Linked DNA regions of Methanolobus zinderi. The main gene of each other region encodes a partner of the protein of the gene in region 4 in a complex. Links are inferred from orthologs where the notes say so. Each region holds a gene or a part of one and is shown on either strand. Other genes may lie near its edges. The genes, in order: rpoB, HWN40_RS03455, HWN40_RS03460, HWN40_RS04260 and HWN40_RS11630.

Region 1 (2,999 bases), 170 kb from region 4 along the record:
AACAGACTTTCCCGTGATGTAAAGTATCAGCTTGAAAGAGCAAATATGAGAAACCGTGAGCTAAATGTTATCACCCTTGTAAGGGCAGATGTGCTTACTGACAGATTACAGCACCCGCTTGCAACCGGAAATTGGGTAGGTGGCAGGACAGGTGTGTCACAGCTTCTTGACAGGACCGACTACATTTCAACACTGTCACACCTGAGGCGTGTAATCTCCCCGCTCTCAAGGGCACAGCCACACTTCGAGGCCCGTGACCTGCACCCGACACAATGGGGAAGGCTATGTCCCTCGGAAACCCCTGAAGGTCCTAACTGTGGACTGGTCAAGAACTTTGCGCAGATGGTGGAGCTTTCCACAGGTACCGATGATGACAGAGTCATTAAGAACATATTATATGATCTGAGCGTCGTACCGACCAAACTGCATTCCACAAGTATGAAGCTGCCGGGCTACGACGGGGAACTTGAAGACTACATTGAAGAACTTGACAATATCCAGCCTGCGGAACAAGAAGAGGAAAAAAGTTCAGAACCGCTGGGGTATGCGAACTATTCAGATACACTCGATGACAGTATAGGAGGCAATGTCGATGAATGAGGCTAAAGTGTTCCTTAACGGAGAACTTGTGGGAACACACACAGATCCTGTAGAACTGGTGGAAAGCATCAGGAAGCAGCGCAGAGAAGGGCTGATCTCCAGCCAGATCAACGTGACCCTGTATGAGGATATTCACGAGGTGATAATCAACTCGGACATGGGTCGTGCAAGAAGGCCTCTTATCGTTGTCGAGGACGGGAAGTCACTTGTAAGCCAGGAAGAACAGGAACAGATCGCTCTTGGAGAACTGACTTTTGATGAGCTTCTCAGCGAAGGTAAGATCGAGTATCTGGATTCCGAGGAAGAAGAAAATGCATTCATTGGCCTCTATGGAGAAGATGTCACTGAAAACCATACCCATCTGGAGATAAACCCCGGCCTGATGCTGGGAATATGTACCGGGATGGTACCTTATCCAGAACACAATGCATCACCACGTAACACAATGGGTGCTGCGATGGTAAAGCAGTGTATCGGTGTGTCCACATCCAACACTAAGCTCAGACCGGACACCCGTGCACACCTTCTGCACTATCCACAGAAGGCAATGGTAAGGACACAGACATGTGAGGCTATTCATTTTGACGAAAGACCTGCAGGACAGAACTTTGTCGTTGCAGTCATGTCCTACGAAGGACACAACATTGAGGATGCACTGGTCTTCAACAAGGGTTCCATTGAGAGAGGTCTTGGAAGAAGCCACTTCCTGAGGACATTTGAGGGTGAGGAAAGAAGATACCCCGGTGGACAGGAAGACAAGTTCGAGATCCCCGACTCTGAGTTCAGAGGTGCACGAAGCCCCGAAGCCTATGCAAACCTCGATGTCGACGGTCTCGTAAACCCCGAAACAGTCGTCGGACCAAATGATGTGCTTATCGGAAAGACAAGTCCCCCGCGTTTCCTTGAGGAACAGTCGGACTTCGGTATCACCGTAGAGCAGCGCAGGGAAAGTGCAATTACCATGCGTTCCAACGAGAAGGGTATCGTCGATACCGTACTGCTCACAGAATCCATCAACGGTACCAGACTTGCAAAAGTAAAGATAAGAGACCAGAGAATTCCTGAGATCGGCGACAAGTTCGCATCCAGACACGGACAGAAAGGAGTCATCGGACTTATCGTACCATATAATGACATGCCGTTCACTGAGAAAGGAATGGTTCCTGATCTTGTAATCAATCCACACGCAATCCCTTCACGTATGACCGTGGGTCACGTGCTTGAGATGATCGGTGGCAAGGTCGGTTCCATGGAAGGAAGACGTATCAACGCAACAGCATTCTCAGGAGAGTATGAGGATGACCTGCGTGCAGGACTCAGGGAACAGGGATTCGCACACACAGGCAAGGAAGTATTCTTTGACGGAGTGACCGGAAAGAAGATCCAGGCCGATGTGTTTGTAGGAGTTATCCTTTACCAGAAACTGCACCACATGGTTGCATCAAAGATGCACGCAAGGTCCCGTGGTCCGGTACAGGTGCTTACACGCCAGCCAACCGAAGGACGTGCCCGTGAAGGAGGTCTGCGTTTCGGAGAAATGGAGCGTGATGTGCTTATCGGCCATGGTGCTGCAATGACATTGAAGGAAAGATTACTGGATGAATCGGACAAGGTGGTTGAGCTTGTATGCGGCCACTGTGGAATGATCGCCACGTTCGACAGGAAGAGGAATGTAAGATATTGTTCGAACTGTGGTGCTGAGACTGATATCCATCCGGTGGAAATGAGCTATGCATTCAAATTACTACTCGATGAGATCAAGTCCCTTGGTGTGGCTCCCAGGCTGCAGCTCGAGGACGCGGTGTGAGGTGATATGAAATGAAAGATCTGCCATCAATTCCAAAAAGAGTCGGTGCTATCAAATTCGGTTTGTTATCACCTCGCGAAGTAAGGAAAATGAGTGTCACATCCATCATCACTGCAGATACCTATGATGATGACGGATATCCAATTGACATGGGACTCATGGACCTCAGGCTTGGAGTCATTGACCCGGGTCTTAAATGTAAGACGTGCGGAAGCCGTGCAGGCGAGTGTCCGGGTCACTTCGGACATATCGAGCTTGTTGCTCCTGTGATCCACGTGGGATTCAACAAGACCATCCGTAAGAGCCTGCGTTCCATCTGCCACAACTGTAGCAGACTGCTTCTGGAAGCCGGCAAGAAGGATGAATTCCTTGCACAGCTGGACAATTCCAGGGAAATGGGACATCTTCCGGACGACATCGTGAACGAGGTATTCAAGGAAGCCCGCAAGACAAAGGTCTGCCCTTACTGTTCTGCTGAGCAGAAGGAGATTAAGTTCGAGAAACCCAGTGATTATATAGAGGACGGGCACAAGCTGACCCCGACCGAGATAAGGGACAGGTTCGAGAACATCCCGGACGAGGATGTAAAGGT
Region 2 (2,981 bases), 170 kb from region 4 along the record:
TCTGATATAAATAAAATACAAAACAAATAAATATAAATAGTCAGATAGCTTTACAGGATGCAGATGTCAGCAAAGACCAAGGTTCCCACAAGGTATTTATACCATGGATTCCTTTTGTCACCGCTACACCGAAGAAAGGACGTGCAGTACCTCCAGCAAAAACCACACAAACCACAATGGGCTCGTAGCTCAGTCAGGCAGAGCGTCTGGCTTTTAACCAGACGGCCTAGGGTTCAAATCCCTACGAGCCCGCCACTTTTTGCGAGGAGTGTTCACGTTCACATTTTTGAGGGAGGAGAATAAGTGAGAAAGTTTAGCCTGCTCGACCATGAGTTAATCCCGAAACATGAGATCATGTCGGAAGAAGATTTAAAAACTGTTTTAAAAATGTACAATATCGGGAAAGAACAGCTTCCAAAGATCAAAGTTGATGACCCTGTAATCCAGGAGATAGGAGCACAGGCAGGGGAAGTTGTAAAGATTACCCGAAACAGCCAGACCGCCGGGGAAGCGTATTATTATCGACTTGTCATTGCTTGAGATCATAGATGCATTTCACAAGCGCACAAGGACATTTCACCATGTTTTTTTCATTATACCATTAATTGCATAAAGAGGGTGCTATCATAGCGTTAAGTAAAGGACAGATTGCGAACTCATTTTTCACGAAAGATAAGATCGTGCAACATCACATCGATTCCTACAACAAGTTTCTGGAGAGCGGGCTTCAGAAAATAATCGATGAACAGAAAATAATTGAGACGGACCTTGAAGATACATATATCAAGCTGGGCAAGATCAGGGTAGAGAACCCTATTGTAAAAGAGGCTGACGGAGCCATCGAAAGACTCTATCCGAACGAAGCCAGGCTCAGGAACCTCTCATATTCCGCTCCGCTTTACCTACAGATGAGTGTGGTCGAAGGTGAAGAGGAAAAGGAACCACAGAAAGCAAAGATCGGACAGCTCCCGGTTATGATAAAGTCCAATATCTGTAACCTGCAGGACATTACAGATGAAGAGATGGTCAAGTTCGGAGAAGACCCCCTTGACCCCGGAGGATATTTCATCGTTAACGGAACCGAGCGTGTGGTCATGACGCTCGAGGACCTTGCTCCGAACAAGATCCTCACCGAATTCGGAGAAAGATACGGTGACACCATAGAGGTTGCAAAGGTATTCTCCCAGAGGAGAGGATACAGAGCACTTGTTGTTGTGGAAAGAGGAAGAAAGTCACTGCTGGAGGTATCATTCCCGTCCATATCAGGACGTGTCAATTTTATCACACTCATGAGGGCGCTCGGTGTTGAGACTGACGAGGATCTGGTAAAGATCGTATCCACCGACCCCGAGATCATGAAGTTCATGTTCGAGAACCTTGAAGAGGCAGAAGTCGATACCATGGAGGAAGCCATGGAGAAGATAGGTTCCCGTGTGGCCTCCGGACAGGCAAGGGACTACCAGATAAAGCGTGCCAATTACGTGATCGACAGATATCTCCTGCCACACCTTGGAAACGAACCCGTGAACAGAGTGGCAAAGGCGAATTTCCTGGGAAGGATGGCCGAGTCATGTTTCGAACTTGCCCTTGGAAAGAGGACAGAGGATGACAAGGACCACTATTCCAACAAGAGACTGAAGCTCACAGGAGACCTGATGGAGGATCTTTTCAGGGTTGCTTTCAACAGACTTTCCCGTGATGTAAAGTATCAGCTTGAAAGAGCAAATATGAGAAACCGTGAGCTAAATGTTATCACCCTTGTAAGGGCAGATGTGCTTACTGACAGATTACAGCACCCGCTTGCAACCGGAAATTGGGTAGGTGGCAGGACAGGTGTGTCACAGCTTCTTGACAGGACCGACTACATTTCAACACTGTCACACCTGAGGCGTGTAATCTCCCCGCTCTCAAGGGCACAGCCACACTTCGAGGCCCGTGACCTGCACCCGACACAATGGGGAAGGCTATGTCCCTCGGAAACCCCTGAAGGTCCTAACTGTGGACTGGTCAAGAACTTTGCGCAGATGGTGGAGCTTTCCACAGGTACCGATGATGACAGAGTCATTAAGAACATATTATATGATCTGAGCGTCGTACCGACCAAACTGCATTCCACAAGTATGAAGCTGCCGGGCTACGACGGGGAACTTGAAGACTACATTGAAGAACTTGACAATATCCAGCCTGCGGAACAAGAAGAGGAAAAAAGTTCAGAACCGCTGGGGTATGCGAACTATTCAGATACACTCGATGACAGTATAGGAGGCAATGTCGATGAATGAGGCTAAAGTGTTCCTTAACGGAGAACTTGTGGGAACACACACAGATCCTGTAGAACTGGTGGAAAGCATCAGGAAGCAGCGCAGAGAAGGGCTGATCTCCAGCCAGATCAACGTGACCCTGTATGAGGATATTCACGAGGTGATAATCAACTCGGACATGGGTCGTGCAAGAAGGCCTCTTATCGTTGTCGAGGACGGGAAGTCACTTGTAAGCCAGGAAGAACAGGAACAGATCGCTCTTGGAGAACTGACTTTTGATGAGCTTCTCAGCGAAGGTAAGATCGAGTATCTGGATTCCGAGGAAGAAGAAAATGCATTCATTGGCCTCTATGGAGAAGATGTCACTGAAAACCATACCCATCTGGAGATAAACCCCGGCCTGATGCTGGGAATATGTACCGGGATGGTACCTTATCCAGAACACAATGCATCACCACGTAACACAATGGGTGCTGCGATGGTAAAGCAGTGTATCGGTGTGTCCACATCCAACACTAAGCTCAGACCGGACACCCGTGCACACCTTCTGCACTATCCACAGAAGGCAATGGTAAGGACACAGACATGTGAGGCTATTCATTTTGACGAAAGACCTGCAGGACAGAACTTTGTCGTTGCAGTCATGTCCTACGAAGGACACAACATTGAGGATGCACTGGTCTTCAACAAGGGTTCCATTGAGAGAGGTCTTGGAAGAAG
Region 3 (4,523 bases), 170 kb from region 4 along the record:
GGCTGTGCCCTTGAGAGCGGGGAGATTACACGCCTCAGGTGTGACAGTGTTGAAATGTAGTCGGTCCTGTCAAGAAGCTGTGACACACCTGTCCTGCCACCTACCCAATTTCCGGTTGCAAGCGGGTGCTGTAATCTGTCAGTAAGCACATCTGCCCTTACAAGGGTGATAACATTTAGCTCACGGTTTCTCATATTTGCTCTTTCAAGCTGATACTTTACATCACGGGAAAGTCTGTTGAAAGCAACCCTGAAAAGATCCTCCATCAGGTCTCCTGTGAGCTTCAGTCTCTTGTTGGAATAGTGGTCCTTGTCATCCTCTGTCCTCTTTCCAAGGGCAAGTTCGAAACATGACTCGGCCATCCTTCCCAGGAAATTCGCCTTTGCCACTCTGTTCACGGGTTCGTTTCCAAGGTGTGGCAGGAGATATCTGTCGATCACGTAATTGGCACGCTTTATCTGGTAGTCCCTTGCCTGTCCGGAGGCCACACGGGAACCTATCTTCTCCATGGCTTCCTCCATGGTATCGACTTCTGCCTCTTCAAGGTTCTCGAACATGAACTTCATGATCTCGGGGTCGGTGGATACGATCTTTACCAGATCCTCGTCAGTCTCAACACCGAGCGCCCTCATGAGTGTGATAAAATTGACACGTCCTGATATGGACGGGAATGATACCTCCAGCAGTGACTTTCTTCCTCTTTCCACAACAACAAGTGCTCTGTATCCTCTCCTCTGGGAGAATACCTTTGCAACCTCTATGGTGTCACCGTATCTTTCTCCGAATTCGGTGAGGATCTTGTTCGGAGCAAGGTCCTCGAGCGTCATGACCACACGCTCGGTTCCGTTAACGATGAAATATCCTCCGGGGTCAAGGGGGTCTTCTCCGAACTTGACCATCTCTTCATCTGTAATGTCCTGCAGGTTACAGATATTGGACTTTATCATAACCGGGAGCTGTCCGATCTTTGCTTTCTGTGGTTCCTTTTCCTCTTCACCTTCGACCACACTCATCTGTAGGTAAAGCGGAGCGGAATATGAGAGGTTCCTGAGCCTGGCTTCGTTCGGATAGAGTCTTTCGATGGCTCCGTCAGCCTCTTTTACAATAGGGTTCTCTACCCTGATCTTGCCCAGCTTGATATATGTATCTTCAAGGTCCGTCTCAATTATTTTCTGTTCATCGATTATTTTCTGAAGCCCGCTCTCCAGAAACTTGTTGTAGGAATCGATGTGATGTTGCACGATCTTATCTTTCGTGAAAAATGAGTTCGCAATCTGTCCTTTACTTAACGCTATGATAGCACCCTCTTTATGCAATTAATGGTATAATGAAAAAAACATGGTGAAATGTCCTTGTGCGCTTGTGAAATGCATCTATGATCTCAAGCAATGACAAGTCGATAATAATACGCTTCCCCGGCGGTCTGGCTGTTTCGGGTAATCTTTACAACTTCCCCTGCCTGTGCTCCTATCTCCTGGATTACAGGGTCATCAACTTTGATCTTTGGAAGCTGTTCTTTCCCGATATTGTACATTTTTAAAACAGTTTTTAAATCTTCTTCCGACATGATCTCATGTTTCGGGATTAACTCATGGTCGAGCAGGCTAAACTTTCTCACTTATTCTCCTCCCTCAAAAATGTGAACGTGAACACTCCTCGCAAAAAGTGGCGGGCTCGTAGGGATTTGAACCCTAGGCCGTCTGGTTAAAAGCCAGACGCTCTGCCTGACTGAGCTACGAGCCCATTGTGGTTTGTGTGGTTTTTGCTGGAGGTACTGCACGTCCTTTCTTCGGTGTAGCGGTGACAAAAGGAATCCATGGTATAAATACCTTGTGGGAACCTTGGTCTTTGCTGACATCTGCATCCTGTAAAGCTATCTGACTATTTATATTTATTTGTTTTGTATTTTATTTATATCAGAATAAATAATTAAATCTCATAATGTATATATATGATTAGTCAGGCTTTTTATACAGTTGACAGGAATTCTCTTTCTCAATTGCTACAACCGCGCTCCTACTTAACGTTTACCTTAGTTAAGGCTGATGGTCAGAAAAAGACATGGCAGTGATACTCATACTTATTCGATCTGATTATGAGTAAAAAAGAGAATGTATGCGGCTTATGTGCCGCATGACCAGCTGCTCATGTATTCATCCTGTTCCGATGAAAGTTTATCAAGGCTGATTCCCATTGATTCGAGTTTCATCTCGGCTACGCTGACATCAAGCTCATGGGGGACGGCATGGACACCGTCAACAAGTGTATTCTCTGCAATGTATCTGACACATAGTGCCTGGTTTGCAAAGCTCATATCCATAACCTCCGCAGGATGTCCGTCGCCTGCAGCGAGGTTTACAAGCCTGCCCTCTGCAAGCACGTTGACCTTCCTGTCACCAAGGTCATATTCTTTGATATTCTTCCTGACAGTACGTACCGATCGTGCCATGTCCTCAAGATCCTCAAGATTGATCTCCACATTGAAGTGACCTGAGTTGGCAAGTATTGCACCGTCCTTGATCACCTCAAAGTGTTCCCTTGAGAGGATATCACGGTTGCCCGTTGTGGTGAGGAATATGTCTCCTATCTTTGCAGCCTCTTTCATAGGCATGACCTCGTTCCCGTCCATGCGGGCCTCAAGAGCCCTGATAGGATCGATCTCGGTAACAATTACGTTTGCACCGAGCCCTCTGGCACGCAGTGCTGCACCTTTTCCACACCAGCCATATCCGCCGATAACAGCGTTCTTTCCGGCAATAAGCAGGTTTGTGGTCCTCATGATGCCATCCCATGATGACTGTCCCGTACCGTAGCGGTTGTCAAAGAGGAACTTTGTCATGGCATCGTTGACAGCAATTACAGGCATCTTCAGTGCGCCTTCCCTTTCCATTGCTTTTAGTCTGTGGATACCTGTGGTGGTTTCCTCGCACCCTCCGAGTATTGTTGCAAGCATCTCAGGACGCTCGGTGTGCATCTTGAAGATAAGGTCTGCACCATCGTCGATCGTGATGTCAGGTTCAAAATCAAGTACCTTGTCTATGGCCTCGTAGTAATCCTCGGTGGAACAGTCATAGCTTGCATGACAATCAATGCACTCCCTGGTATCAAGGGCAAGTGATACGTCGTCCTGCGTACTCAGGGGGTTGCATCCGGTGATCGCAACTTCCGCACCACCTGCTGCCAGTGTCTCCACAAGTACTGCAGTCTTAGCTTCCACATGCAGTGCCATTGCGACCCTGTGACCTTCAAGTGGTTTTTCCTTCTCGAACTGCTTCCTCACCGCTGCAAGGACCGGCATGTGATTGCGAGCCCACTCTATCTTCTGGTTTCCGGACTCAATCATTTCTTTATTACTCATTTAGTATCGCCTCTGATAATCTGGATATTCTGAAATTATTGCTGCTTATACTCACTCATATTATATTTAAGAGTTAATTCTTGAGACCAGATCCTTTGAAGTCTTCTTCATCTTCTCAATGATACTCTGCTCATCGAGACATCTGACCTCATAATTCTCCATCAGGATCTTTCCGTTTACGATGGTGGTCTTCACATCCCTACCGTTTGCGGCATATACCATATGTGATGCAATATCATATGCGGGTGTAAGATGTGGCTTGTTCATGTCGACGATAATCAGGTCTGCATTGTACTCTTCTTTGATCATGCCGCTCTTTATACCAAGTGCCTTTGCACCGTTCACGGTCGCCATTTCAAGGACCTGGCGTGCAGGAAGGACCGTTGGGTCCATAATGCTTACCTTCTGGAGAAGTGCTGCGGTCTTCATTTCCTCGAACATGTCAAGATTATTATTGGAAGCACATCCGTCGGTTCCGAGAGAGACATTGGCACCAACAGCAAGCAGTTTTGCAACAGGGGCTATGCCTGAGGCAAGTTTCATGTTACTTGTCACGTTGTGTGAGATATTCACTCCGTGTTCTGCAAGTATCTTGATGTCGCCGTCGGAAAGCCATATGCAGTGTGCTGCAAGCACGTCATCTCCCCAGAAATCGATATCCTTGAGGAAATGTATCGAACAGACTCCGAATTGCTCTTTCATATAGTTTAACTCGGCCTCTGTTTCCAGGACATGGATATGTATCCTGACATTGTCCTTTACGGCCTGCTCCTTGACCCTTATCAGGAAGTCCCTGGAACATGTGTTGGGTGCATGAGGTCCGTACATTGTGGTAATTCTGCCGTCTGCCTTTCCGTTCCATTCCCTTACAAAGCGGCTGCCCTCTTCAAGCTCGACATCCGCCTTCTCTTTATCTCCAAAGTCTATCATGCCGTAGGAAAGTGCTGCTCTTATTCCGGATTCATCTACAGCCTGCGCAACTTTGTCCATATGGATATACATGTCAGCAAAAGCTGTTGTACCGGACCTTATCATCTCCAGGCAGGCAAGCTGTGTACCAATATAGATATCCTCGTCGCTTACCTTCGCCTCCGCAGGCCATATGTGATTCTCAAGCCAGTCCTGCAATGGCATATCATCCGCATACCCTCTGAACAGTGTCATT
Region 4 (4,600 bases):
GTTGTCCCGAGCACCGATTCGATAACAATGGAGTCATGTTCTTCTGCCTGCACCCTTGTACGCAGGTCGATGGCACAGCATATGGCACTTTGTCCGTAAACAACTGCGTGCTCACCGAACAGGTAAACTTTTCCGGGTGCAGAACACGTTATCATATTAACTCCAGATCCATCCGCATATCTTATTCAACCACCAGTGCTGCATATCCCACAACCTGTGAATAATCTCCGCTTACATCTCCGCTGTTTGCATACTTTAGCAGGTCTATTTTTTCTGCTCCGAATTCTTTTGATGCAGTAAGCATGGCTGCGATGGGTCCGAAACCACAGGCTGTGATATTCCTCTCTTCACGTCTTCTGTAAAATTCCGGTATATCTCCCTTTATTATGGAATCTATCAGGTAGTGGTCGTTATCATCTGCCACCTGTGCAGGCTGGTAATGTGTGAAATCGCTGGATGCGATGAAGACGGTTTTCTTACCGCTTGCCTTTGCAGCACGTGCGACCTCCTGTCCTACCTCCACGGCGGTTTCCTCATCCTGAAGTCCCATGCAGATTGGTAGTATCTTAAAACCTTCTCCGAATCTGTACTGGAGAAAAGGTAGCTGTACTTCTATGGAATGTTCATACCTGTGTGCCAGCTCGTCATAGTCCATGATAGTTCCGGCGAGGAGTTTTCCCATTTCCTGGTCGGCTTCTATTTTTCCGAACGGAGTTGACCAGCTTTCCTGTGAAAGAGCGATGGCAGATCCGTATCCCGTATGATTGGGACCGAAGAATACGTAAGTGTCCGCTTTCGGAAGTGCTGCATATGCATGTGCTGCAACTTCTCCCGAATAGATATATCCGGCATGGGGAATCACAGCACCTGTGATGTCCCTTTCCCGGATCTCTACATTCCTAAAGCATCTGCTAAGTTCTTTCTTAAGACTCTTCTGATTCGACGGATAAAACTGGCCGGCAACTGTTGTCTGTCTCATACTACTGTTCACCCCTACTGGGATATACGGGTTTTTTATATTTGTAGTATGCCTGTACAGCTAAACGGCAGGCTCAGACGCCTGCTTCGAAACTCTCAAGATCGTAGTTGAATACTGAATTGTTTGACTCTGAAACTTCTCTTGCAAGCAACCAGTACACAAGTGAAAGTGCCTTCCTACCTTTGTTGTTTGTAGGGATGACAAAATCGACAAAGGATGTCATGTTGTTAGTGTCACAGAGTGCCACTACAGGTATTCCGATATCGTTTGCCTCTTTAATGACCTGTGCGTCACCGGTCGGGTCGGTAACAATAACCACATCAGGTTCGAAGAAGTTCTCTACCGTAGGGTTTGTGAGTGTACCGGGGATGAACCTTCCGACCATTGACTTTGCTCCGATAGCCTTTGCGAACATCTTTGCAGGGAACTGTCCGTACTGCCTTGCAGATACCACAAGTATCCTTGCAGGGTCATATTCGGAAAGGAAGTTTGAAGCTAACTTGATCCTCTCGTCTGTAGCCTGGATGTCAAGTACATAGAGGCCGTCGGTTCTGACACGGTATACGAACTTCATCATATTCTCGGTCTTCTGCTGAGTACCGATATGTACTCCGGCTGCAAGATATTCATCGATCGGGACAAGTGATGTGGTCTTCTCTGCTTCCCCTGCTTCTTTTGCCTCGGTGGTTGCGGTTGTTTCTTCACTCTCTACTTCTGTATTAGTATCTTCAGTAATTTTGATATCTTCATTTGTATCCATACTATCACCTTATGAATAATCTCTTTTAACAGTAATCGGGATTATGTCAAGTTCAAACTCTTTTCTTGCAAGATAAAGGGAATTTGTATTTTGATCATCGATTAGCACTGGTGCTCCCATTGAAATCTGTAATGACCTGGCTCCAATGATCCTTGCTTTTTCATACCTTGTATAGTGTTCTGTGTTCAATCGATCACCTAACGTACAATTCCGTAACAATAATAACTAAAATAAGTCGACCATAGTCACTATCAGCATCAAAACAGTCTCTTGTAATCAACCCTGCTATGGTCTTAATTAATTTGAATGATTTTTATTCGGAATCCCTCCGAATGTGGTTTCATGACTTGCTGCAGGCTCCCCAGTGTTTACCTTAAAAGGTATGGGACCGCTGAGATTTGAACTCAGGTACCGGCGTGATCCGCATGATATCTTCATGTCCCGAACGCCGAAGGATGGTCCAGGCTACCCTACGGTCCCTTTACTGGTATGGAGCCAGCGTGTCTACAAGTTCGACATGTGAAAGGATCATCCTTCGGCAGCAATATCTTGTGACCCCGAGGTCATCAAGAACATTGCCGGGATTTTCTCCTTCCTGAACACGTCTTTTGTATTCTTCCCAACAGTTTGAAATTACCTTTCCGCAGGTAAAACACCGGACTGGAATCATTTCTTAAAGCTCACCTGTAAGATTTCTGATACTTGGAACGTGCACCAGGTCCGCCGAACTTCTTGGTTTCCTTCTGTCTGGAATCGTTTACCAGCAGGTTACGGTCGTACTCCATGTAGGTGTCACGGATCTCAGTGTCATTTGTCCAATCTACTATGCCTCTTGCAATAGCGGTTCTGATAGCATTTGCCTGACCCATGATTCCGCCGCCGCTTACAGTGACATCGATATCCAGGGTGGATGCAGTCTCTCCTGCGACCATGACTGCTTCGTCTATCTTCTGCTTGGCAAACTCAGGATCGTATATCTCAAGAGGTTTCTTGTTAATGCGCACTTTTCCTGTTCCTTTTTTAACAGTTGCGCGTGCAATTGCTGTCTTCTTTTTACCGGATGTAGTTACAATTTTAGTCGACATTTCTTATCTCCTCAGAATTTGGAACCCAGTTTTTTGCTGACTCTTCCAAGGGTTATGTACTTGTTTGAGCTCAGACGGTTCATGTCTGCTTCCGGAACAGTGGTCATTTCCCTATCCTTGAATTCCTCAGGGACACCCATATAGATCTTAAGGCGTGCCATTGCATCCTTTCCTCTTGAACGTTTGTAAGGAAGCATTCCCCTGACAGTTCTTTTAAGTATTCTGTCTGGCTTTCTTGGGAAATACGGTCCAAATTCGCGACTTCCGATCTTCAACATCTCGTCGTATTCTTTTATGGTACTGAGCTTGGAACCTGATATTACTGCTTTGTCAGCATTTATAATGTCTATCTCTTCGCCATCAAGCAATCTTTTAGCAACAGTACTTGCAAGCCTTCCCATAATGAGTCCGTCTGCATCAATTATTGTCATTCTGATCACCTTCACTGCAAAATCCTTATGCCGGATCCCTTTGGATTCTCTTCAAGGATCTGTTCGATCGTCAAACACTTTCCGCCAAGGTCGGTGATCTTTTCCCTTGCTGTTGCGCTAAAGCCCAGTGCAACAACGTTTGCTGCCTTAGCGATGGCTCCTGAACCCAGGACCTTACCAGGTATAAGAACAGTTTCATTCTCGTTTGCATACCTGTTTATTTTGCTAAGATTGACTTCAGCATAGTTCTGCCTTGGTTTTTCAAGCCTGCTTGCCACATCCTTCCAGATGAGCACATCATTATCACGGGATACCTGTTTGAGATTCTCAATCAACTTTGGTATCCTTGGATTTGTCTTTCTAACTATTTTAACATATGTTTTCTTGCTCATAATGTTCCTCCGCAAGATTATTCTCACTCACGCATTAAACGCGTTCGAACATCCGTAAGGTGCCAGTAAAGTAAGAACATGTAATCTATCATGGATAGATTCGTGACTCTGAATAACATTACTAGTACATAAAGCTTATGTATTCAGTCATTATCCATGAACTTGTCATAGACCTTCTGATATATGCCCTCGATATCGCAGCCCTTTTCCTTTGCAAGGATAAGTGCCGCGATCTCAATATCAACCAGGTCACCGAAGCGTTCCTGAAGGGTATTTATTCCGGCGATGGTTTCCTTTTCACTCTTACCGCTCTTTGCTGAGATCATGGTAATGAGTTCCTCTATCGGGCTCTTCTCGGCAAAGACATTCCCCGATGGCCTGAAACCATGCGGTATCTCTATCTTATCAACTGCAAAAGAAGGTATGAGCCTGTCTCCCTCAAGCCGCAGGAGCCGGGAACTGATGGCCTTGTCCCGTACCTTTGATGCAAGATCCGGAGCCATCCACTTCAGATCAAAGGAGAGAGCAAACTCGAAATCCTTTATTGAAAGGGAGGAAGTTGCTTTTTTCTTGAATGGGCTCGCAACAACCAGTTTAAGTTCATCCATTTATGATCCGCGTCTTAGCTCATCGATGATCGTATCCGCAAGCCTGCCACATTCCGTGCGTTTCTGTCCGTCTATATGGTTTATCTGAAGGACCAGTAACTCATTCTCAAGGATTGCGCGCACCAGGTAGATGTCGCCTCTGAAAGGGACTCTGTTATATTTGCCATCCAGGTAACTATAATTCAGAGATATCCTGAAATCGATGATTCCTTCATTTTCGATGGTCCCGATGATCTCATCAACATTTTCGTAGCTCAGAGGGGCGAAGTCTATACCGTTGGTCACGATCTCCACACGGATTTCCCTTTTGGCCTGTATCCTGTGCCCTCGCTGGGACACGGATTC
Region 5 (4,721 bases), 1.5 Mb from region 4 along the record:
CACAGTTTCAAGTGGAAGGACACCTAAAATAAAAAGGATTATCAGTTTACTGAAATCCTTGCTGAACGTCCTTGCCTTATCTTTATACTTGTTTAACGCTTCGTCAGCTTGTGTTGTTCGGGGTGACTTCTTGTCGGGCATTATCTGATTACTTTTTGCGTGGCTAAAAGGCATTCAAATTTTATTGCCAGTAATCAGAAGGGCCTTACTCCTTCTTCTGATACTTGTCAATGATTTCCTCAAAGGAGTCTGCAACATATTTTAAGTTTTCTCTACCCACCTGGAAAGTGCTGAGCTTGAAGTATTTCGTAAGACCGGATTTAATGCCGTGGATATTCCTCTGTTTTAATTCTCTGTACAGGAAATAACGTCCCTTCTTGGCGGTCTGTGAGATATCATAGAGCACCGGAGCCTTAAAGAACATCAGGTCATGGTCATGGGGCTTATCGCCCATCTGCATGATACCAAGATCCTCCAACCTTGAAGAGAACCAGCGTGCATCGGCAACCTCATCATACCAGTTCCTTGTACGCTCCACAACGTGCGGGAACGAGGCCATCATGGTCATGATAGGAGCGCCCCTCACGGTACATCCCAGAAGTTCTACTTCCTTGTTCTTGTGGGTGGGAGACTTCCTGAAGACTATATCAGCATAATCCTCTTTCACACCGAGCAGACCCACAGGACCGGAAGCAGCCATAGATTTGTGTCCGCTTCCCACAATAAAGTCAGCACCCATCTTCTTTGCATCAATGGGCATCCTTCCCACAGAATATGCACCGTTGACCATCAGGGGTACATCATACCTGTGGCAGAGATCGGATATCCTGTTTACATCCGCAAGGTTTCCGTAGCTGCCATCAGGATAGGTCACCTGTGCAAGTGCAGGGGCTTTACCGGTCTCCCGGGTAATTTCCTCGATAACAGTTGCATATGCTTCCACATCGGTCTTATAGTCCGGGCTGCCACTATGTGGAACGGTCCTGATATTGAGTCCCGCCCTCTGGGCAGCAACGAATGAAGAGTAATGCGCAAGCTCATCCAGCACAATGTAGTCACCCTTCTCAGCCATGGAGTGCATAACAGCAAACTTTGACTCCCTTGCTCCGTGGGTGACTCTCACCTCATCCGTGTTCAAGAACTCCGGGAGAACGCTGTGCACGAACTCCTCGATAGGAGGCTTCTTGATCAGGTCCAGCACTCCGCCACAATAGTCACAGACAGAATAGCCGTCTCCCCATTCAAGAAGTGTACGTTTTGCATCTTCCGTAAGCTTGCCGCCTGTCTGGAGAGGATCGATATTTATCGCGTCCTTCATTCCACGTGGGATAAAACTGAATTTCTGAAGTGCTGCATCATCAAGTACCATATGTTCACCGATTTCCTGTTGTTCGTCCGGTATTCCAGACACATACTACTAATTAATAATTAAGAGCATTCGTTAAAAACTATCCGTATAGCTTCTGCATAAGCCACGCCATATTCTTTCCAAGATTGCGCATGGTCTGAATTCCTTCCTCATCGCCGGCAACATCACCCTCAGCAAGACCAAGCCCCATGTTCCAGTAACTCGATCCCGGAACCACCATCTGGCTGATCCCGAAGAAATGGTTCAGCGTATCGTATACATGGATCGAACCCGCCCTGCGTACCGCCACAACAGCAGCTCCTGTCTTTCTGGCAAGAAGATCCCCGTTTGCCTTGGACACAAAACCTGCCCTGTCTATCAGGGCCTTCATCTCGGTTGTGACATCTGAAAAATAAGTAGGCGATGCGAGTATGATGCCATCAGCTTCATCCATTTTAGCTATCCATCCGTTCACAGGATCATCATCGAATATGCATTTCCTGTCCTGGGTCTCGAAACATTTCATGCAGGCCGTACATCCCCGCAGTTTCTCGCCTGTGAGATTTATCATCTCGGTCTCGATCCCTTCCTTCTCGAGCTCTTCAAAAACATAATTCACCAGCATGGAAGTATTCCCTTCCTTTCTGGGACTTCCGTTAAAAGCAATTACCTTCATTGTACCTCCTCTGATCAATATTGCATTTATCGAATATTAGGCCATGCCTTAAGGTATAAAATTACCGCAAACATTGGCTTATAAAACAATAGAAAAATAAAACCTTCCCGTATTATCAGGAAGGAACACTTAAGGTGTCTTTTTGAACTTATGCATTAACTGCAGTGGTAAAAACCGAAACGAACTCGTCACACTGGGAAATAAGTTCTTTCAGAGCATCCTTCACGACGTCTATGGGGTCAGCACCATCTGTTTTAACAAACAGTACAGGATCACTGATAGATACATGCTTCATATCGTAAGTTGCTATCTGAACCCTCTCGTCATCAAGGAGAACTGATTTGAGCATGTTAAGAAGGGTATGTGTCTCTCCCTTTATCTCAAGATGCATCTCGTCATCAGTCTTGTCAATGATCTTTAATTCCATCTTTTTCTCACCTGAAACAGATTATTTGTAATATCAGAAAATGCCGGTTCCGTAGTCGGAGGACACTTTTCTCTTTTCGGTGCGTCCGCATGAAGGACATTTGAGTCTTTTACCGTCCATCTGAAGCTCGCTCCTGCATCTTGAGCAGTAAGCCTTCATAACACCAAGTGATTTCTCGGATGTGGTAAGCCTCATGTTCTGGGTATTAATGACCTTTGCCTTGACAATATCGGACATGGAGAATTCCTGTGAAAGGTTCTTGACATAGGAATCCCTCACATTTGAAACATGGATCGCTGCAAGGCCATCCATCTGGAACTCACGCTCTCCTTTGCCCTTGATCCCGCCTATATCTACCAGAACCACAGAATCGCGCAAGTTGGTGATACCGCCAATTACTATATCGCCCTCACATAGCTCAGGAGGAGTCTTTGTTTTAGGAACTACGGAGATTGTCCTTGATTTTCTGTCAATGTTCACATATCCCGTGCTGATAGAGTGAATGTCTCCTACATCCACATATGTTCCTTCTCCGGCTGTGAACTCTTCAGTCGTACCGATAAGGTCACCGGGCATTACAAACTGTTTTTCTTCTTCGCTCATATTATCTTCTTCCCTGGATACGTTCTCCGGCTGCTTCTTTGACGTATCGCTCTTTTTTGACTGTTTCTCTGAGCCTTTTGCAGTGACCTTTTCCTTCTTTACAGACTCATCCGGAGACTGAGAAGCTTCAGCAGATTTGTCAACTTCACCGCCCTTTTCATCTCCTGAACCGGAGGACTTGATCTTTCTGCGGGAAGTTTTTCTTCTATTTCTTATCCTAATTAAAATCCCTCTTATAAAACTGAAATTCGTATAAATCTTTATGGTATTGAGATCTGATTCAAAATTTGAGAATATAGTTCATTCAAGTAAAACTGCATTTTACTTTAAGGATTTATCGCATAATACGATATACTTCTACATTAATCCTTTCTACATCTTTTTTATGGAATTTGAACGTTCTCTTCAGTGGAAACCCCGTAGTATACCAGTCACTTATTCTGGCATCTCCTATGAACTTTTCGATAAAATCATGGCTCCCACAATTGTGTATCGAGTATACCACATCACTGGTCTTCAATGCACTTAAAAGGAACGGTCGGTCATTACCCTTTGCCTGTGCACCAAAAGGGGGGTTCATTACAGTGGTATGCGCATGCCCCTGCACCTCGGAGATTTCACAATGCAAAAACTCAACATCCACACCCATCTTTTCAGCATTCTTCCTGGCGATCTCAAGAGCCTTATTATCAAGATCGAAACCGACCACCTTTTCAGCCCCAAGCAGTTTGGCCCCGATGGCAAGTATCCCGGTCCCGCACCCAAGATCAAAGACCGTATCTTCCAGGTCACCCTGCATATAGGCAAAATGCAGAAGCTCAGCCGCAAGCACCGCAGGAGTGGGGTACTGTTCAAGGGCGGCACTGGGAGAATCAAAGCCCTCCACCTGTTCAAGCAATATCTCAAGTCTGCGCTGTTTCACTCACTCACCCGTTATCTCATCAAAGACAGGATTATCCCATTCCCTCTCGCCAAGTACAATCTCAAACTCCTGCGGGGTGAGCATGGGAGCATGGAACCTGCCAACTTCATCGATCGCAAGTCTCGGGCAGGCGGTATTCACAAAGGCGTCCACCTTAAACTGCAGAAGCTGGTCTGGTGTCACAAGGTCCATGGACAATATATGGGCCTGCTTTCCATGCTTTAACGCAATATCTTTCAGTCTCCCGGCCAGCTCCAGCCTTTCCTGTCCCGGCTTTGAGGATACAACTATCCCGAAAACATTAACATCCAGGGATTTTGCTATCACGACACTTCTCTGCTTGAGTATCCTCGATGGATCGACCTCACGTATCTCATTGACAAACGGATCCGCCACAAGCACTCTCTTTCCTGTTGAAAGTGAAACTCCAAGAGGGTGGAATTCTCCGCTTCCGATGTAAAGATATTCGTCACATTCCTCACTGCGGGCCGCAGAGAAATTACATCCGAGCACCTGCCCGGGATATGCTATCTTGCTGTCACCTGTACCTATCACACATTCCTTACCATCGGCTTCCAGTATCCTGCAGGCGTCCTCCAGTTTATGTACATGCTGGACGGTGGTGATAAGACCTATTTTCTGTCCTCTTAGTTCAGAAATGGCATTCTCAACAACCTCACTAATGGCTGCACTGGAGCGTGTTTCAATGAAATAGACCTTGCCTGAAAGTGTATTGTCATCAAGC

The links.
Region 1: HWN40_RS04260 (region 4) and rpoB share a complex: the UniProt entries of both Methanocaldococcus jannaschii proteins name them as parts of the RNA polymerase complex. The link is inferred for Methanolobus zinderi from one-to-one orthologs.
Region 2: HWN40_RS04260 (region 4) and HWN40_RS03455 share a complex: the UniProt entries of both Methanocaldococcus jannaschii proteins name them as parts of the RNA polymerase complex. The link is inferred for Methanolobus zinderi from one-to-one orthologs.
Region 3: HWN40_RS04260 (region 4) and HWN40_RS03460 share a complex: the UniProt entries of both Methanocaldococcus jannaschii proteins name them as parts of the RNA polymerase complex. The link is inferred for Methanolobus zinderi from one-to-one orthologs.
Region 5: HWN40_RS04260 (region 4) and HWN40_RS11630 share a complex: the UniProt entries of both Methanocaldococcus jannaschii proteins name them as parts of the RNA polymerase complex. The link is inferred for Methanolobus zinderi from one-to-one orthologs.

Annotation. Positions count from the first base shown.
Region 1 is NZ_CP058215.1:675,435-678,433, reverse strand. It holds rpoB (DNA-directed RNA polymerase subunit B), read left to right. Parts: upstream 1-592; coding sequence 593-2,407; downstream 2,408-2,999. Other genes in the region: HWN40_RS03445 (DNA-directed RNA polymerase subunit A'), read left to right, coding at 2,419-2,999; HWN40_RS03455 (DNA-directed RNA polymerase subunit B''), read left to right, coding at 1-600. UniProt on the Methanocaldococcus jannaschii protein: DNA-dependent RNA polymerase (RNAP) catalyzes the transcription of DNA into RNA using the four ribonucleoside triphosphates as substrates. The Rpo2 subunit (Rpo2N and Rpo2C in this organism) is implicated in DNA promoter recognition and in nucleotide binding.
Region 2 is NZ_CP058215.1:677,135-680,115, reverse strand. It holds HWN40_RS03455 (DNA-directed RNA polymerase subunit B''), read left to right. Parts: upstream 1-680; coding sequence 681-2,282; downstream 2,283-2,981. Other genes in the region: rpoB (DNA-directed RNA polymerase subunit B), read left to right, coding at 2,275-2,981; HWN40_RS03460 (DNA-directed RNA polymerase subunit H), read left to right, coding at 304-540. UniProt on the Methanocaldococcus jannaschii protein: DNA-dependent RNA polymerase (RNAP) catalyzes the transcription of DNA into RNA using the four ribonucleoside triphosphates as substrates. The Rpo2 subunit (Rpo2N and Rpo2C in this organism) is implicated in DNA promoter recognition and in nucleotide binding.
Region 3 is NZ_CP058215.1:678,195-682,717, forward strand. The notes cover bases 1-2,655. They hold HWN40_RS03460 (DNA-directed RNA polymerase subunit H), read right to left. Parts: upstream 1,619-2,655; coding sequence 1,382-1,618; downstream 1-1,381. Other genes in these bases: HWN40_RS03455 (DNA-directed RNA polymerase subunit B''), read right to left, coding at 1-1,241; HWN40_RS03470 (adenosylhomocysteinase), read right to left, coding at 2,123-2,655. Also shown: more of HWN40_RS03470, read right to left, coding at 2,656-3,358; HWN40_RS03475 (amidohydrolase family protein), read right to left, coding at 3,425-4,523. UniProt on the Methanocaldococcus jannaschii protein: DNA-dependent RNA polymerase (RNAP) catalyzes the transcription of DNA into RNA using the four ribonucleoside triphosphates as substrates.
Region 4 is NZ_CP058215.1:848,506-853,105, forward strand. What follows is about bases 816-3,547. They hold HWN40_RS04260 (DNA-directed RNA polymerase subunit N), read right to left. Parts: upstream 2,410-3,547; coding sequence 2,221-2,409; downstream 816-2,220. Other genes in these bases: HWN40_RS04240 (MEMO1 family protein), read right to left, coding at 816-979; rpsB (30S ribosomal protein S2), read right to left, coding at 1,053-1,739; HWN40_RS04250 (DNA-directed RNA polymerase subunit K), read right to left, coding at 1,749-1,928; HWN40_RS04265 (30S ribosomal protein S9), read right to left, coding at 2,420-2,824; HWN40_RS04270 (50S ribosomal protein L13), read right to left, coding at 2,836-3,255. In the rest of the region: HWN40_RS04235 (mevalonate kinase), read right to left, coding at 1-155; more of HWN40_RS04240, read right to left, coding at 182-815; more of HWN40_RS04275, read right to left, coding at 3,548-3,647; HWN40_RS04280 (DUF2240 family protein), read right to left, coding at 3,791-4,255; HWN40_RS04285 (hypothetical protein), read right to left, coding at 4,256-4,600. UniProt on the Methanocaldococcus jannaschii protein: DNA-dependent RNA polymerase (RNAP) catalyzes the transcription of DNA into RNA using the four ribonucleoside triphosphates as substrates.
Region 5 is NZ_CP058215.1:2,367,703-2,372,423, forward strand. The notes cover bases 813-3,665. They hold HWN40_RS11630 (DNA-directed RNA polymerase subunit L), read right to left. Parts: upstream 2,452-3,665; coding sequence 2,173-2,451; downstream 813-2,172. Other genes in these bases: pscS (O-phospho-L-seryl-tRNA:Cys-tRNA synthase), read right to left, coding at 813-1,369; HWN40_RS11625 (flavodoxin family protein), read right to left, coding at 1,449-2,024; HWN40_RS11635 (exosome complex RNA-binding protein Csl4), read right to left, coding at 2,485-3,054; HWN40_RS11640 (METTL5 family protein), read right to left, coding at 3,389-3,665. Outside these bases: HWN40_RS11615 (mechanosensitive ion channel domain-containing protein), read right to left, coding at 1-141; more of pscS, read right to left, coding at 206-812; more of HWN40_RS11640, read right to left, coding at 3,666-3,976; diphthamide biosynthesis enzyme Dph2, read right to left, coding at 3,977-4,721. UniProt on the Methanocaldococcus jannaschii protein: DNA-dependent RNA polymerase (RNAP) catalyzes the transcription of DNA into RNA using the four ribonucleoside triphosphates as substrates.